2 regions of the Pseudarthrobacter sp. LMD1-1-1.1 genome follow, and region 2 is predicted to be linked to the other one. Evidence: riboswitches for the same ligand, from Rfam matches in the RefSeq annotation. Region 2 holds a riboswitch; the other holds the start of a gene.
What was found. Region 2 has a riboswitch for glycine ahead of gcvP (aminomethyl-transferring glycine dehydrogenase). Riboswitches for the same ligand answer to the same signal wherever they lie in the genome.
Positions count from the first base shown of each region.

Region 1: linked by a shared signal. The riboswitch ahead of cycA (D-serine/D-alanine/glycine transporter) and the one ahead of gcvP (aminomethyl-transferring glycine dehydrogenase) in region 2 are both predicted to bind glycine.

Region 1 is NZ_JBEGHP010000012.1:699,388-705,498, forward strand. It holds gene gcvT (glycine cleavage system aminomethyltransferase GcvT) at 1-49, opposite strand, end outside; gene gcvP (aminomethyl-transferring glycine dehydrogenase) at 59-2,911, opposite strand; glycine riboswitch at 3,064-3,163, opposite strand; glycine riboswitch at 3,476-3,573, shown strand; gene cycA (D-serine/D-alanine/glycine transporter) at 3,728-5,239, shown strand; gene purU (formyltetrahydrofolate deformylase) at 5,305-6,111, shown strand, end outside.
Region 2 is NZ_JBEGHP010000027.1:27,235-33,345, reverse strand. It holds gene gcvP (aminomethyl-transferring glycine dehydrogenase) at 1-1,795, opposite strand, end outside; glycine riboswitch at 1,988-2,085, opposite strand; gene MRBLMD1_RS21195 (TetR/AcrR family transcriptional regulator) at 2,177-2,713, opposite strand; gene MRBLMD1_RS21190 (MFS transporter) at 2,797-4,353, shown strand; gene MRBLMD1_RS21185 (Dps family protein) at 4,437-4,916, opposite strand; gene MRBLMD1_RS21180 (APC family permease) at 5,138-6,111, shown strand, end outside.

The DNA of each region.
Region 1 (6,111 bases), on a different contig from region 2:
CGCCCAGCTTCTTGTGCTCTTCGTAAAGAGCCGTGTAGTTCTCAGTCATGGGGGATCCTTAGTTTTCGAACTCTTCGAGCGGCGGGCAGGAGCAGATGAGGTTCCGGTCTCCGGCGGCGCCGTCGATCCGGCCCACCGGCGGGAAGTACTTGTCCTGCTTGAGGTGGTGGACGGGGAAGACGGCCTGCTCGCGGCTGTACTGGCGGGTCCATTCGGAGTTCACGACGGCGGACGCGGTGTGGGGTGCGTTGCGCAGCGGGGAGTCCTGGACAGAGAAGTCGCCGTTGGCCACCTGGTCGATTTCCTTGCGGATAGTGATCATGGCCTCGATGAAGCGGTCGATCTCGGCCAGGTCCTCGGACTCCGTGGGCTCCACCATCAAGGTGCCTGCCACCGGGAACGCCAGGGTCGGGGCGTGGAAGCCGAAGTCGATGAGGCGCTTGGCCACATCCTCGGCCGTGACGCCGGTCCTGGCGGTCAGGTCGCGCAGGTCCAGGATGCATTCGTGCGCCACGAGCCCGCCTTCACCGGTGTACAGCACCGGGAAGTACTCGTTCAGGCGCACGGCAACATAGTTCGCTGCGAGCAGGGCTGCCTTGGTGGCCTCGGTCAGGCCCTCGCCACCCATGAGCTTCACGTACGCCCAGGAGATCGGCAGGACACCGGCGGAACCGAAGTTCGAGGCGCTGATGGCCACGCCGTGGCCTTCCTCATGCGCTGCCTTGTTGGCGTCGCCGGGCATGAACGGCGCCAGATGGGCCTTGGCCGCAACAGGTCCGACGCCGGGTCCGCCGCCGCCGTGCGGGATGCAGAAGGTCTTGTGCAGGTTCAGGTGGGAGACGTCGCCGCCGAACTTGCCGGGCTGGGCCAGTCCCACCAGGGCGTTCAGGTTGGCACCGTCAACGTAGACCTGGCCACCGGCAGCGTGCACAGCCTCGCAGATCTCGGTCACGTCCGCGTCGTACACGCCGTGGGTGGACGGGTAGGTGATCATGATCGCCGAGAGGACGTCCTTGTTCGCCTCGATTTTCGCGTACAGGTCCTCGTGGTCGATCGTGCCGTCCGCGGCCGTGGCAACGACGACGACCTTCATGCCGGCCAGGACAGCAGAGGCGGCGTTGGTGCCGTGGGCGGAAGCGGGGATCAGGCACACGTTGCGCTGGGTATCGCCGTTGGCGCGGTGGTAGCCGCGGATGGCCAGCAGGCCGGCGAGCTCGCCCTGGGAACCGGCGTTCGGCTGCAGCGACACCTGGTCGTAGCCGGTGATTTCCGCAAGGTCGGCTTCCAGGCCGCTGATCAGTTCACGCCAGCCTTCGGTCTGGGAGTCCGGGGCGAAGGGGTGGATGGAGGCGAACTCCGGCCAGGAGATGGCCTCCATCTCGGCGGTGGCGTTCAGCTTCATGGTGCACGAGCCCAGCGGGATCATGGTGCGGTCCAGTGCGAGGTCCCGGTCGGACAGCCTGCGGATGTAGCGCAGCAGCTGGGTTTCGGACCGGTGGGTGTTGAACACCGGGTGCTGCATGTACTCGGAGGTGCGGAGCACCTCTGCGGGCAGGTCGAAGCCCTCAGCGTCCACTACCGGGCCGGCTCCAAAGGCGACGGCGATCGCGGACAGGATTTCCGGCGTCGTGGTTTCATCCACGGACACGCCGATGGTGTCGGCGTCGATGTGGCGCAGGTTGATGCCGCGTGCTTCAGCAGCGGTGATGACCTTGGCGGCCTTGCCCGGGACGGAGACCGTGACCGTATCGAAGAACGCCTCGGCGGCCAGTTCCCGGCCTGCGATCTGGAGCGTGGTGGCGAGGGCGCGGGCGTTGTTGTGGACGCGCTCGGCGATGGCCTTCAGCCCGTCGGGGCCGTGGTAAACGGCGTAGAAGGAGGAGACGATGGCCAGCAGGGCCTGCGCGGTGCAGATGTTGGATGTCGCCTTTTCGCGGCGGATGTGCTGCTCGCGGGTCTGCAGCGCCAGGCGGTACGCCGGGAGGCCGGCGTCGTCCTTGGATACGCCCACCAGGCGGCCCGGCATGGAACGCTCCAGGCCCTTGGCCACGGCCATGTAGGCGGCGTGCGGGCCGCCGAAGAACAGCGGGACACCGAAGCGCTGGGTGGAGCCGACGGCGATGTCGGCACCCTGTTCGCCCGGAGGGGTGATCAGGGTCAATGCCAGCAGGTCAGCGGCGACCGTGACCAGCGCGCCGCGCTCCTTGGCCTCGGCAATGACGCCGGCGTGGTTGAAGACGCGGCCGGAGACGCCGGGCTGCTGGAGCACGATCCCGTTGATCGCGCCTTCAGGGAGTCCCTTGGACAGGTCGGCGACCTCAACCTCGAAGCCGAGCGCCTCGGCGCGGCCCTTGACGATGGCGATGGTCTGCGGCAGGACGTCTGCGTCCAGGACGGTCTTGCCGTCGCGGGCGTCCTTGTTCTTGTTGGCGCGTCGCATCATGAGGACAGCTTCGGCAACAGCCGTGGCTTCATCGAGCAGGGAGGCGTTGGCGATGGGCAGGCCCACCAGGTCCTGAACCATGGTCTGGAAGTTCAGCAGCGCCTCAAGCCGGCCCTGGGAAATCTCGGGCTGGTACGGGGTGTAGGCGGTGTACCAGGCCGGGGCCTCCAGGACATTCCGGCGGATGACGGCGGGCGTGATGGTGTCGTAGTAGCCCTGGCCGATCATCTGCACGGCCGTCTTGTTCTTGGCGGCGAGCCTGCGCAGCTCCGCAAGGACCTCAACCTCGCTCAGCGCGTCTTTGAGCGCAAGGGGCTTGGACTGGCGGATTGAGTTGGGAACGGCGATGTCCACCAGTCCATCAACGCTGTCGTAGCCAACGGCCTTGAGCATGGTGTCCACGTCAGCCTGGCGGCGTGCACCGATATGCCGGTCTGCAAAGGCAGACGGAAGGGATTGAATCGTCATGAGGAACTCCAGGTTTGGCCGGCCACGGGTGGCACGGCATGGATCGGGTCCCTCCCCGCTCTGTATTGGACCTGAGAGATTCCGCAAACCCATCAGGGCCTGCTTGCACCGTCGGTGAGTGCTGCCGGAGCAGCACTGCTTTCCAGAGTCGCCTCGCCGTGACGGTACATGGGCCTGAGAGATTCCTGGGGAGGATTTGCTCCTACGGCGCCTGCCCGGTGATGGCCGGGAGAACTCTCCCGCCACAGCTCGAAAGGCTTATTGAAATGTGGGTGATTCGGCTCACAGGTTACAGGCAAAGCGAAGCGGGGAGCAAATCAGTCCGTCATGAATTGGGGCTCAAGGGCGTTACGTGGATGGCGTAACGCCGGGCTTGACTTTTGTTCGTGACGGACGCCACACTGAACCCCGTGATCCGGCCGGACAGCGGAACTGGCCCAAAGACGCTGGGCGCTCCGTTCGCCGGCCGGGATCACCGGAGGCCCCACTGTCCATTCTGCGCATTATTGCGCCTGGCATGGATGCCCTCTGACAACTGAACACTGATTACCAAGCAAACGCTTTTGACCTGCGGCGGGAGAGCCCTGCCGGTACGTTCAGCAGGCGCCGTAGGAGCAAACCCTCCCCAGGAAACTCTCAGGCCCACGTACCGCCGCGATGAGGCAACTCTGGAAAGCAGCCGGGCCCTGTCCTGGCTCACCGACGGTGCAAGCACGCCCATTTCGGCATGTGGAAACTCTCAGGTCCCAGACAGAGCGGGGAGGAAATCCAATCTTTGCGACACCCCGGGTGCCGCTCGAACGATGGAGTTCCTCAATGACGACCCATTCCCCGACGTCCCCCGGCGGCGGAGCCCCGCACCTGGAGCGGCAGCTCAGCAACCGCCACATCCAACTGATCGCCATCGGCGGTGCAATCGGCACCGGCCTGTTCATGGGCTCCGGCAAGACCATCTCGGCGGCCGGCCCATCAGTGATCTTCGTGTACATGATCATCGGCTTCATGCTGTTCTTCGTCATGCGTGCCATGGGTGAACTGCTGCTCAGCAACCTCAACTACAAGTCCTTCAGCGACTTTGCCGCCGACCTGCTGGGTCCGTGGGCCGGCTTCTTTACGGGCTGGACCTACTGGTTCTGCTGGGTCATCACCGGCATCGCCGATGTCATCGCCATCGCCGGCTACTCCCGTGAACTGTGGCCCGGGGTGCCCCTGTGGATTCCCGGCCTGGCCACCGTGGCCATCCTGCTCCTGCTGAACCTCACCACGGTGAAGGCGTTCGGCGAGACGGAGTTCTGGTTCGCACTCATCAAGATCGTTGCCATTGCCGCACTGATCATCGTTGGCCTGTTCATGATCTTCACCGGTTTCCAGTCCGACGCAGGCCCTGCCACCTTCACCAACCTGTGGAGCCACGGCGGATTCTTCCCGAACGAGTTCATGGGCTTCGTGGCCGGCTTCCAGATCGCCGTCTTCGCCTTCGTGGGCATCGAGCTGGTGGGCACCACGGCGGCCGAGGCCAAGAACCCGGAGCGGAACCTGCCCAAGGCCATCAACTCCATCCCCATCCGCGTGCTCCTGTTCTACGTTGGCGCCCTCATCATCCTGATGGCCGTCACCCCCTGGACCGAGTTCAGGGCCGGCCACAGCCCCTTCATCGCCATGTTCTCCCTGGCAGGCCTGGGCGCCGCGGCCACCGTGGTCAACCTCGTGGTGCTGAGCTCCGCGATGTCCTCCGCGAACTCGGGCATCTACTCGACCTCCCGCATGGTCTTCGGCCTTGCCCAGGAAGGCGACGCCCCCGACGTCTTTGGCAAACTGTCCCGGCGCAAGGTGCCCCAGAACGCACTGTTCCTCTCCTGCGTGCTGCTGCTGTCCGGCGTCGTCCTCATGTACGCGGGCCAGGACGTGGGCAAGGCCTTTGATATGGTCACCACCGTCTCCGCCGTCTGCTTCGTCTTTGTCTGGTCCATCATCCTGGCCAGCTACATCGCCTTCCGCCGCCGCCGGCCGCACCTGCATGAAGCATCGAAGTTCAAAATGCCCGGTGGTGTTGCCATGGTCTGGGTGGTCTTCGCCTTCTTCGCCTTCGTGATCTGGACCCTCACCACCCAGCCGGACACCCTGGTGGCCCTGCTGGTCACCCCGGTTTGGTTCATCCTGCTGGGCGCAGCATGGTTCGTCCTCCGCCGCCGCCCCGCACACCAGGCCCGTTTCGCTACGTTCCAGGCTGAACTGCAGGCGGACCAGGACTTCACCGACGCCGCAGCCGGCAAGGCTGTCCGTACGGGTGCCGCCGCAGAAGCGGGGGAAGAGCGGGTCAACCGGTGATCGCTGAGGAGCTCCGCGCTTCCGGGCTGCGCGCATCCGAACCTGGGACTTCTGAAGCCGGGCAGCTGCAGGCAGTGGCAGATCCGGAAACGGGCCGGGAATTCGTGCTGACGTTCCACTGCCCGGATGCCCTTGGCATTGTCCAGGCGGTGGCGGCATACCTGCTGGAACAGGAATGCTACATCGTGGACATCAAGCAGTTCGGCGACAGGGCGAGCGGGCGGTTCTTCATGCGCATCCACGTCACCTCGCAGGTTGAGCTGGACCTTGGCCGCCTCCGGGCCGGTTTCGGTCAGGTGGCCCAGGAGTGGCAGATGGACTGGCGGCTGGAACGCCACGGACGCAAGCAGCCCATCCTGGTGATGGTCTCCAAGTATGAGCATTGCCTCAACGACCTCCTGTTCCGCGCCCGCAATGGTGAATTGCCCGTGGAGATCGCCGCCGTGGTGTCCAACCATCCGGACCTGGAACCGCTTGCGGCGTGGCACGGTGTTCCGTTCCACCACATCCCCGTGACGCCGGAAACCAAGGCCGATGCCGAGGAGCGGCTGCTGGCCCTGGTGGACGACTACGCCGTGGAGTTGGTGGTGCTGGCCCGCTACATGCAGGTGCTCAGCGACGAGGCCACCACCCGCCTGAGCGGGAAGGCCATCAACATCCACCACTCGTTCCTGCCCAGCTTCAAGGGGGCAAAGCCCTACCACCAGGCCTACGAGCGCGGCGTCAAAACGGTGGGTGCCACCGCCCACTACGTCAACTCGGAGCTGGACGAAGGGCCCATCATCTCGCAGCAGGTCATCGAGGTGGACCACACGTACTCCGCCTCGGACCTGGTCACGGTTGGCCGCGACGCCGAATGCAAGGCGCTCACG
Region 2 (6,111 bases):
CGGCGTTGGTGCCGTGGGCGGAGGCGGGGATCAGGCAGACGTTGCGCTGCTCTTCGCCGCGGGAGTGGTGGTAGCCGCGGATGGCCAGCAGGCCGGCGAGCTCGCCCTGGGATCCGGCATTGGGCTGGATGGACACCTGGTCGTACCCGGTGATCGCGGTCAGGTCCGCCTCCAGGTCGGCAATCAGTTCACGCCAGCCTTCGGTCTGGGAGTCCGGGGCGAAGGGGTGGATGGAGGCGAATTCCGGCCAGGAGATGGCTTCCATCTCGGCGGTGGCGTTCAGCTTCATGGTGCACGAGCCCAGCGGGATCATGGTGCGGTCCAGCGCCAGGTCCCGGTCCGACAGCTTCCGGATGTAGCGCAGCAGCTGGGTTTCGGACCGGTGCGTGTTGAACACCGGGTGCTGCAGGTAGTCGGAGGAACGTCCGACGGCGGCCTCCAGTCCGAAGCCTTCAGCCGCGGCAACGGAGGCCCCAAAGACGTCCGCGACGTCGGCGACGATGGCCGCCGTCGTGGTTTCATCGAGCGAGATGCCCACGGTATCGGCGTCGATGGAACGCAGGTTGATGCCGCGCGCTTCGGCATCGGCGACAAGCGCGGCAGCGCGTCCGGGGACGCGGACGGTAAGGGTGTCGAAGAAGCTCGTGTGCAGCACCTCCACACCGGCAGCCGCCAGCGAGGCCGCCAGCACCCGGGCGTGGCCGTGCGTCGTTTCCGCAATCGCCTTCAGCCCGTCGGGGCCGTGGTAGACGGCGTACATCGAGGAAACGATGGCCAGCAGGGCCTGCGCGGTGCAGATGTTGGACGTGGCCTTTTCGCGGCGGATGTGCTGCTCGCGGGTCTGCAGCGCCAGGCGGTACGCGGGAACCCCTGCGTCGTCCTTTGACACACCCACCAGGCGGCCGGGCAGCGACCGCTCCAGGCCCTTGCGGACCGCCATGTATGCGGCGTGCGGGCCGCCGAAGAACAACGGCACCCCGAAGCGCTGCGTGGAGCCGACGGCGATGTCGGCGCCCTGCTCGCCCGGAGGAGTGATCAGGGTCAGTGCAAGCAGGTCAGCGGCCACGGTGACCAGTGCGCCGCGCTCCTTCGCCGCCGCAATAGTGGCGGACTGGTCCCAGACCCGCCCGGAGGCACCGGGCTGCTGGAGCACGATGCCGTTGATGTCGCCGTCGGGCAGGCCGTTGGACAGGTCGGCGACCTCAACTTCGAAGCCGAGCGCCTCGGCGCGGCCCTTGACGATGGCGATGGTCTGCGGCAGCACGTCGATGTCCAGGACAGTCTTGCCGTCCGCTGCAGGCTTGGTCTTGTTGGAGCGGCGCATCAGCAGCACGGCCTCGGCCACGGCGGTGGCTTCATCCAGCAGCGAGGCGTTGGCGATCGGCAGGCCCACCAGGTCCTGGACCATGGTCTGGAAATTCAGCAGTGCCTCGAGCCGGCCCTGGGAAATCTCGGGCTGGTACGGGGTGTAGGCGGTGTACCAGGCCGGGGCCTCGAGGATGTTCCGGCGGATGACAGCAGGGGTGATGGTGTCGTAGTAGCCCTGGCCGATCAGTTGCACGGCGGTCTTGTTCTTGGCGGCGAGCCTGCGCAGTTCCGCAAGGACTTCAACTTCGCTGAGGGCATCCTGCAGGCGGAGGGCTGTTTCCTGGCGGATGACTTTGGGTACGGCGGTGTCCACCAGGGAATCGACCGTGCCGTAACCAACGGCTTTGAGCATGGCGTCGACGTCGTCCTGGCGGCGTGCACCAATGTGGCGGTCTACGAAGGTGGTGGAGGCTGGGGTAACCGACACGAAGGAACTCCATTTATTCAGGCGGCGCAGGGTACGCCACAGCTATTCGGGTCCCTCCCCGCTCTGTATTGGACCTGAGAGTTTCCGCGTTGCCTGCCTGGGCAGGACCCGCTTGCACCGTCGGTGAGCACAACAGCCGTCTCGCTTCCCCCAAGGGAGGCCGGACAACTGCCTGCTGCTTTCCAGAGGTGCCTCGCCGCGGCGGTACAGGGGCCTGCGAGATTCCTGGGGAGGATTTGCTCCTACGGCGCCTGCCTGTACTTCCGGCAGAACTCTCCCGCCGCAGATCAAAGGCTATTCATTTGTTGATGCTGACGGCCGGTGACAGCCCTCACAACTCTCCATTGTCCTACGCCACAAGCCCTCCCGGCAAATGGAAAACTACCTGCGGAGCCGTTCCAAAGCAGCCAGGAGTTCCTCCACATCAGCGGCCGCTCCGCCTTCCGGCGCCGGGCCCACGGAAAGCATGGCATTGAAGTACAACCCGTCACCCATATACAGGACAGCCTTGGCCAGGCCGTGCCCCACATCTGCTGCGATCTCGTCCAGCCACCGCTGCTGGATGGCGGCGAACCGGCGGCGGGTCTCTTCATGTGCCACCTCGGCAAGCCGCGTGGCAGCCACGATGACCCGGTCAAGCGGAGTATCCGCCCAGACGGAGGAGCGGATGAAATACGCGGCAGCACCTTCGCTGGCCGAAGCCATCGCGTCGGCGTCCGCCTTGGCCAGGCCTTCCAGGCGGTCAAGCAGCACGGAGATGAGCGCTTCCTTGTTGGGAAAGTGATAGAGGAGGCCACCTTTGGACACCCCGGCCTTCCGGGCTACGGCGTCGAGGGTTGCAGCGCGCTCCCCCACGTCGATCAGCAGGGACTCGAAGGCGTCAAGGACCGCATCACGGGCTACAGGCTTTCGGGGCATGCCTTCCATCATGCCCTTCACCGGCAGGGAAGAAGGAATGCCCGCGTTTTCAAACTGTACCGTCCAGACGGTACAGTTATTGCATGACGACTTCCATCAGCCCGGCCCCCACCCAACGGGACAGCACCGCCGCGCGGCCTCCGTGGCGGGATTGGCTTGCGCTGGGGCTGCTGATGTTTCCCGTGCTGCTGGTGGCAGTGGACAACACGGCCCTGACGTTTGCCCTGCCCGCCATCGCACGCGCCCTGGAACCGACCGGCCTGCAGCTGCTGTGGATCGTGGACTCCTATCCGCTGGTCCTGGCCGGGCTGCTGGTGTCAATGGGAAGCCTCGGCGACCGGATTGGGCGGCGGCGGCTGCTGGTCATCGGCAGCCTGGGCTTCGCCGGACTGTCCGCCGCCACAGCCTTCGCGCCCACCCCGGAGTGGCTGATCGCCGGCCGCGCGGCGCTCGGGTTCTTCGGCGCCATGCTGATGCCGTCCACCCTGTCGCTGATCCGCAATATATTCCCGGAACCCAACCGCCGGCGGCTTGCAGTGGCCATCTGGGCGGCCGGATTCTCCGGCGGCGCCGCCCTGGGCCCCATCCTGGGTGGATGGCTGGTGGAGCACTTCTGGTGGGGCGCCGTCTTCCTGGTGGCCGTGCCGCTCATGCTGCCCCTGCTGGCTCTGGGGCCGGCCTTCATTCCGGAATCAAAGGATCCCGCGCCGGGCAGGGTGGATATCCCAAGCGTCCTGCTCTCCATGCTGGTCATGGTGCCCGTGGTGTACGGCATCAAGTCAGTAGCCACCGAAGGCCCGGGCACGGCCGGGCTGGGCAGCATCGCCTTCGGCGTGGTCATGGGGATCGTGTTCGTGCGCCGCCAGCAACGCCTGGAATACCCCCTGCTGGACATGTCGCTGTTCCGGAACAGGGTGTTCAGCATGGCCATCAGCGCCAACATCCTGGCCCTGTTTTCCTTCAACGGATTCATCCTTTTCCTTGCCCAGCACCTCCAACTCCTGGAGGGGATGACGCCGTCCGCGGCAGGCATTGCCATGCTTCCGGCCCTGGCAGCCACAGTGGCGGCAGGCCTGGTGGTAGTCCCGCTGGTCCGGAAGGTCCGCCCGGGGTACGTAGTGGCCGCGGGCCTGTCCTTCAGCGCCGTCGGCTACAGCATGGTGGCCTTCGGAAACCACGACGGCGGGCCTTCCCTGCTGCTGGCAGCACTGCTGGTCCTGGCGCTGGGCGTCGGCACGGCGGAAACCATCTCGAACGACCTCATCCTCGGCTCGGCCCCGCCGGCGAAATCAGGCGCTGCGGCGGCGATTTCCGAGACGGGCTACGAGGTGGGCTCGCTGCTGGGGACTGCCGTGCTGGGCTCCATCCTGACCGCGTCCTACCAGCAGAACCTCCGGCTGCCGGCAGGGCTGGAGGCCATGCTGCCCGGAGCCTCACTGCACAACGCCGGGGAAACGCTGGCCGGCGCGGTGGAGGCGGCCGGCCTGCTGCCGGAATCAGTCGCGGGGGCAGTCCGGGATGCCGCGGCCGCCGCGTTCGATTCCGGCGTGCACATCACGGCCGCAATTGGGCTGGCACTGATGGCGACGGCGGCAGTGCTCGCCGCCGTCGTGCTTCGGAAAGTTCCCAAAGCGGCCTAGCAGTACAACGGCAGTGCTGTCCGGGGCAAAAAAGCGTCCTGCGCCGGGGCAACCCCGGCGCAGGACGCCCTGACGGATGTCCGCTACTTGGAGTCGGGGGCCGTGACCTTGGCGGTGGGCTTCATCTTCTCGGCCTGCACCATCCAGGCGAACTGCTCCAGCCTGGCGATGAACTCGTGCAGGAGGTCCGCGGAGGTGGGGTCTTCCTCATCCACTTCGTCGTGGACCTTGCGCATGGTGCCAACGGCAGCTTCCATGGCGGCGACAATTAGCTCAATGGCATCCCCGGTGCTGATGAGCCCGTCAGGGAACTGGGCCAGGCTGGTGGTCCCGGCCACGGTGGAGCTGCGGCCGTCCGGAAGCGCGTGCAGGGCACGCATGCGCTCGGCGGTGTCGTCGGCGAACTGGCGGGCGGCGTCGACGATCTCATCGAGCTGCAGGTGGAGGTCGCGGAAGTTGGTGCCCACGATGTTCCAGTGCGCCTGCTTGCCCTGGATGTGGAGCTCGATCAGGTCCGCCAGGACGGCCTGCAGGTTGTTGGTCAGTGTCGGTGAAGCTTTCATGCGTCCTCCTCAATTGGTCCAGTACGGCAGACGCTACCAGCCGTGGACGGCGCGGCGGCAGGGCTAAAGACAATTTCTCAGTGGGCTTACTAATTTCGAAAACCAGTCATAAACGAACGTGATTCATATTGCGTCTTGCATCACACGCCCGCCACCCCCATACTAAATGAACGCCATTCATATAGTGACCTCCGTCTCACAGCCTTCCAGAAAGTGGTGCCATGACAGAGACAATCCGCACCAGTACTGCCAAACCCGGTCCGCACGCCCACGCCCCCTCCGCGGACGGCGTCAGTGCCAAAGGACTCAAGGGCGGCCAGCTCGGGCTCCTGGCCGTCGTCGTGCTGGGCATTTCAACCATCGCCCCCGCCTACACCCTCACCAGCGCACTGGGACCCACCGTCAATGAAGCCGGCCTCCAGCTGCCCGTCATCTTCCTCATCGGGTTCATCCCCATGATCCTGGTCTCGCTGGCCTACCGGGAACTCAACGCCGACTCTCCGGACAGCGGCACCACCTTCACCTGGGTCACCAAGGCCTTTGGCCCGTGGGTGGGCTGGATGGGCGGCTGGGGCCTGCTGGCAGCAAACATCATCGTGCTGTCCAACCTGGCGGGCGTCGCCGTCGACTTCTTCTACCTCTTCCTGTCACAGCTCACCGGCTCCCCCGAACTGGCGGACCTGGCGGACAACAAAGCCCTGAACGTCATTACCTGCTTCGTCTTCGTGGCGCTGGCCGTCTGGGTCAGCTACCGCGGCCTGCACACCACCAAGCTGGTGCAGTACAGCCTGGTGGGCTTCCAGTTGCTGGTGCTGGGCCTGTTCGTCGTGATGGCCTTTGCCAACTGGTCCACCTCGGAAACGGCCATCCCGTTCAGCTGGGAGTGGTTCGATGTCACCAAGATCGAGACGTTCGGTCAGATTGCCGCCGGCATCTCCCTGTCGATCTTCGTGTACTGGGGCTGGGACGTCTGCCTCACCGTGAACGAGGAAACGGCCAACGGCAAGAAGACCGCCGGCGTGGCAGGCACCCTGACCGCCGTCATCGTCCTGGCCATCTACCTGCTGGTCAGCATCGCCACCATGATGTTTGCCGGCGTCGGTGATACCGGCAACGGCCTGAACAACGCTGAAAACCACGAAAACATCTTCACCGCACTGGCCTCCCCCATCATGGGCCCGTTCGCCATCCTGAT